DNA from 2 places in the Aeribacillus sp. FSL K6-8394 genome. Region 2 is predicted to be linked to the other one. Evidence: a T-box and tRNA genes for the amino acid it is inferred to sense, from the RefSeq annotation. Region 2 holds a T-box; the other holds one or more tRNA genes.
What was found. A T-box is a leader RNA that pairs with one kind of tRNA and senses whether it is charged. The one in region 2 lies ahead of thrS (threonine--tRNA ligase), so its partner is inferred to be a tRNA-Thr.
Positions count from the first base shown of each region.

Region 1: it has a tRNA-Thr gene. The T-box ahead of thrS (threonine--tRNA ligase) is inferred to sense a tRNA for this amino acid. The anticodon was not compared.

Region 1 covers NZ_JBBPAA010000002.1:174,649-176,836, forward strand. Annotated here, with positions in the region: rRNA gene NSR00_RS13290 (23S ribosomal RNA) at 1-382, shown strand, start outside; rRNA gene rrf (5S ribosomal RNA) at 478-593, shown strand; tRNA gene NSR00_RS13300 (tRNA-Asn) at 718-792, shown strand; tRNA gene NSR00_RS13305 (tRNA-Thr) at 794-866, shown strand; tRNA gene NSR00_RS13310 (tRNA-Glu) at 955-1,029, shown strand; tRNA gene NSR00_RS13315 (tRNA-Val) at 1,031-1,106, shown strand; tRNA gene NSR00_RS13320 (tRNA-Thr) at 1,202-1,274, shown strand; tRNA gene NSR00_RS13325 (tRNA-Tyr) at 1,287-1,371, shown strand; tRNA gene NSR00_RS13330 (tRNA-Gln) at 1,480-1,554, shown strand; tRNA gene NSR00_RS13335 (tRNA-Lys) at 1,758-1,833, shown strand; tRNA gene NSR00_RS13340 (tRNA-Gly) at 1,839-1,910, shown strand.
Region 2 covers NZ_JBBPAA010000001.1:1,790,202-1,792,389, forward strand. Annotated here, with positions in the region: gene thrS (threonine--tRNA ligase) at 1-1,124, opposite strand, end outside; T-box leader at 1,175-1,407, opposite strand; gene ytxC (putative sporulation protein YtxC) at 1,476-2,188, opposite strand, start outside.

The DNA of each region.
Region 1 (2,188 bases), on a different contig from region 2:
TCCTGGGGCTGTAGTCGGTCCCAAGGGTTGGGCTGTTCGCCCATTAAAGCGGTACGCGAGCTGGGTTCAGAACGTCGTGAGACAGTTCGGTCCCTATCCGTCGCGGGCGCAGGAAATTTGAGAGGAGCTGTCCTTAGTACGAGAGGACCGGGATGGACGCACCGCTGGTGTACCAGTTGTCCCGCCAGGGGCACCGCTGGGTAGCTATGTGCGGAAGGGATAAGCGCTGAAAGCATCTAAGCGTGAAGCCCCCCTCAAGATGAGATTTCCCATCGCTAAAAGCGAGTAAGATCCCTTGAAGATGACGAGGTAGATAGGTCCGAGGTGGAAGCGTGGCGACACGTGGAGCTGACGGATACTAATCGATCGAGGACTTAACCAAGTAAGAGCATCTATTCGTGAAAGAAACGTTATCTAGTTTTGAAAGAATGACATTCCGATGTCATTTGACAACAGGAAGGAAAACAGAAAAGGCTGCTTGGTGGCAATGGCGAAGAGGTCACACCCGTTCCCATCCCGAACACGGAAGTTAAGCTCTTCAGCGCCGATGGTAGTGAGGGTTTGTCCCTTGCGAGAGTAGGACGCTGCCAGGCTGCCTTTAAATTCTTTTTGAAAGCTGGGATTATTGTAGAGAACCATACTGAGTACATTCTTTTGAAGTCTTTTTGATATACTGATTGAGCTGTATGTGAACCAAAATATGGTTTATTAAAATATTCCGCAGTAGCTCAGTGGTAGAGCATTCGGCTGTTAACCGAACGGTCGCAGGTTCGAATCCTGCCTGCGGAGCCATGCTTCCATAGCTCAGTTGGTAGAGCACTTCCATGGTAAGGAAGAGGTCACCGGTTCGAGCCCGGTTGGAAGCTTTTCAAAAGCAAATCTTTTCTTGATTTTTATCTATGCCATGTGCTAAAATGTCGAATGTCGGTTGTCATTAAGTTATGAAAATGAAATGGCCCGTTGGTCAAGTGGTTAAGACACCGCCCTTTCACGGCGGTAACACGGGTTCGAATCCCGTACGGGTCACCATGGAGGATTAGCTCAGCTGGGAGAGCACTTGCCTTACAAGCAAGGGGTCGGCGGTTCGATCCCGTCATCCTCCACCATATACTAAACAAGCTTTTCTTAAGCAAGTTTAATGAGGTTGGCATAACAATTTAAACAAAGGTAAAAACTGAGTGTGATTTAAAGTATTTATTGTGCCGGTGTAGCTCAATTGGTAGAGCAACTGACTTGTAATCAGTAGGTTGGGGGTTCGATTCCTCTCGCCGGCATTTTTAATAATCGGAGGGGTAGCGAAGTGGCTAAACGCGGCGGACTGTAAATCCGCTCCCTTAGGGTTCGGCGGTTCGAATCCGTCCCCCTCCACCATGTCGAAGAATGTTATGAAACATTGAAATCACATTAAACAACAAATTGTTGTATAAAGTGATTTTTTTATTGGTACAATATAATTAGTCAAGAGATGAATGGTGATATTGGGCTATAGCCAAGCGGTAAGGCAACGGACTTTGACTCCGTGATGCGCTGGTTCGAATCCAGCTAGCCCAGCCATTTATTATAAAAAGACAGTTCATGTCTGTTCTTTTTTTTGTAAAAATATTAGATAGAAAGTAAGATTTAACTAGATTTTACAAAGGGCGAAGCCTCGTCGAATAGGCGACGAGTTGTCCCGACGCATCTAACATCCTCGAAAAATCAGGAAGAGGAAGGGACATCTGACAAATGAAAAATGGATTAGAAGAAAAAAATTTTATGAGCCATTAGCTCAGTCGGTAGAGCATCTGACTTTTAATCAGAGGGTCGGAGGTTCGAATCCTCCATGGCTCACCATTTGTGCGGAAGTAGTTCAGTGGTAGAACACCACCTTGCCAAGGTGGGGGTCGCGGGTTCGAGTCCCGTCTTCCGCTTTTTAAATTCAACGGGGAAAATTTTATAAAATGAGATGAACTTAATTCCTGACAAGAAATTGTCAGGATTTTTTTATTTGAAATGTTACTAATCCCTTCGATTATATCTAATCCTCGCTTTTGAATCTCAAAATAATGTAATAGACTATATGCAGGAGCATTCGCCTTTTTAGTCCCATAACAGCCTTTTAAATTTGAATATACCATTGAAGTCGAATTGTATTTTTCCTTTTAGTATTGGGAATGCGGTTGTTCCGAAATGGAACCATGACCTATCC
Region 2 (2,188 bases):
GTCAATGCCCCTGACATTTCGTATCTGTGCATTGTTCCAAGTTCTGCAATGCGGATCGGCAATTCCCGATAGCTGTGAATTTCATTTTTGTAAATCATCATATGATGCGGGCAGTTCATCGGACGCAATACAAGCTCTTCGTTATCCATCTTCATTGGCGGAAACATATCATCTTGATAATGGTCCCAATGGCCGGAAGCTTTATAAAGATCGACGCTGCCGAGAACAGGTGTGTATACATGCTGGTATCCGAGTTTAATTTCTTTATCAACAATATAGCGTTCGATAATCCGGCGGATAGTTGCACCTTTTGGCAGCCAAAGCGGCAAGCCTTGTCCAACCTTTTGAGAAGTGGTAAACAGGTTTAATTCTTTTCCAAGCTTGCGATGATCCCGCTCTTTCGCTTCTTCAAGCATGCGGAGATGTTCTTTAAGCTCTTCTTTTGTAAAAAATGCTGTACCGTATATGCGTTGAAGCATTTTGTTTTTGCTGTCTCCACGCCAGTAGGCGCCGGCTACGCTGAGCAATTTAAATTCCTTTATTTTTCCGGTAGAAGGAACGTGGACTCCTCGGCATAGATCGAAAAATTCTCCTTGCTCATATATGGAAATGATTTCGCCTTCCGGAATATCATCGATAAGCTCAAGCTTTAAATGGTCGCCGATTTCCTCATACATTTTTTTTGCTTCATCGCGGCTTACTTCTTTACGAATAACCGGCAAATTTTCGCCGACAATTTTTTTCATTTCTTTTTCGATTTTAGGCAAATCTTCGTGAGAGATCGCTTCATCCATATCGATATCATAATAAAAACCGTTTTCAATGACGGGCCCAACTCCCAATTTTACATTTGGGTAAAGCCGTTTAATCGCTTGCGCCATTAAATGTGCTGTACTATGTCGTAAAATTTCTAACGCTTCTTTTGTATCAGGCGTCAAAATTTCAATATGGCCGTCTTGTTCAATCGGGGTTTTTAAGTCAATAAGCTTTCCATTTATTTTACCTGCAATGGCTTTTTTCTTTAATCCAGGGCTGATGGATGCAGCGATTTCTTCCGTTGTTGTTCCGTACGGAAATTCTTTTACAGAACCGTCTGGAAAAGTAATTTTAATGGCTTCTTTCATCTTCTTTCCTCCTTTGTTTTTTCTTGCAAAAATAAACACCCGTCCCTAAAAGAAGGGACGAGTGTTGTATGTAAAACCCGTGGTTCCACCCTAGTTCCCGCTCAAAACTTTGAGCGGCTCATTTTGATAACGGAGCAATCCGCCAGCTATTACTTGGCAAAAGCCGTTCACAGCTGAAGTTTAGAGGTGGTAAGAGCATTACACGAGTTAGGAAGGTTTCAGCCTGTGCCTTCCCTCTCTTTGAACTGTGATAATACTCCCGTGTCCTCATCATAACCTTTTCGTGATGAATGATTTCAACCGTATTATAGACTGATTCGCCACCAAAAATCAAGGAGTACTGAAAGAAACTTATCGTTTTTGAAAGCTAGCCCTTGAAAAAAATCGAACCCGTTCCTGAAAGATGTTTTGGATCGTTTGAATCATTGCTTCCTCCTGTTGATCGGAGTATATATAAATTTCTAAAGGAGCAATGGATACAAGCGGGGCCAGCAAATGGGAATCAATATACATCGGGTGGCGATAAATAAATTCCCGATCAATCCACTTTTTCAATTCCAGCTCTTTTATTTCGATGAACTTTTCATTAAACACTTGAAAGGAAGTATCATGCAAAATATGAATCGTTGATAATTTCGGTTTTTTATTGAGAACATATTCCCGCAAGCTTTGAATAAAATTTTGGTATTCCTGCTCCATTTTATACTCTTCAATGGAGAGACCGACATATTCCGAAAGTCTTGATAAATAATCAGACAAGCGGAACTGAATAAATGATTCTATAGAAAAAGATTGGTTTGGCCGAAGGAAATTCGTTAAAGCAGAAATAATTAAGTTTTCCCTCGGCTCAAAATGTTTGATCATTGGAATTTCCGCCCGCTCTCCTTCCAAGATCGATTGAGCAATATGTAAAATTTGCTGTTTTTCATCTTCATCCTCAAAATAAAATTGTTTTTCAATTATAAAAAGAAGGAGACGGGGCTCTTTCACATTTAGAAAAAAATCAACAAATGATGGTACGAGCACATCAGATATAAATGTTTCCCAATCATCTGTTTCACATG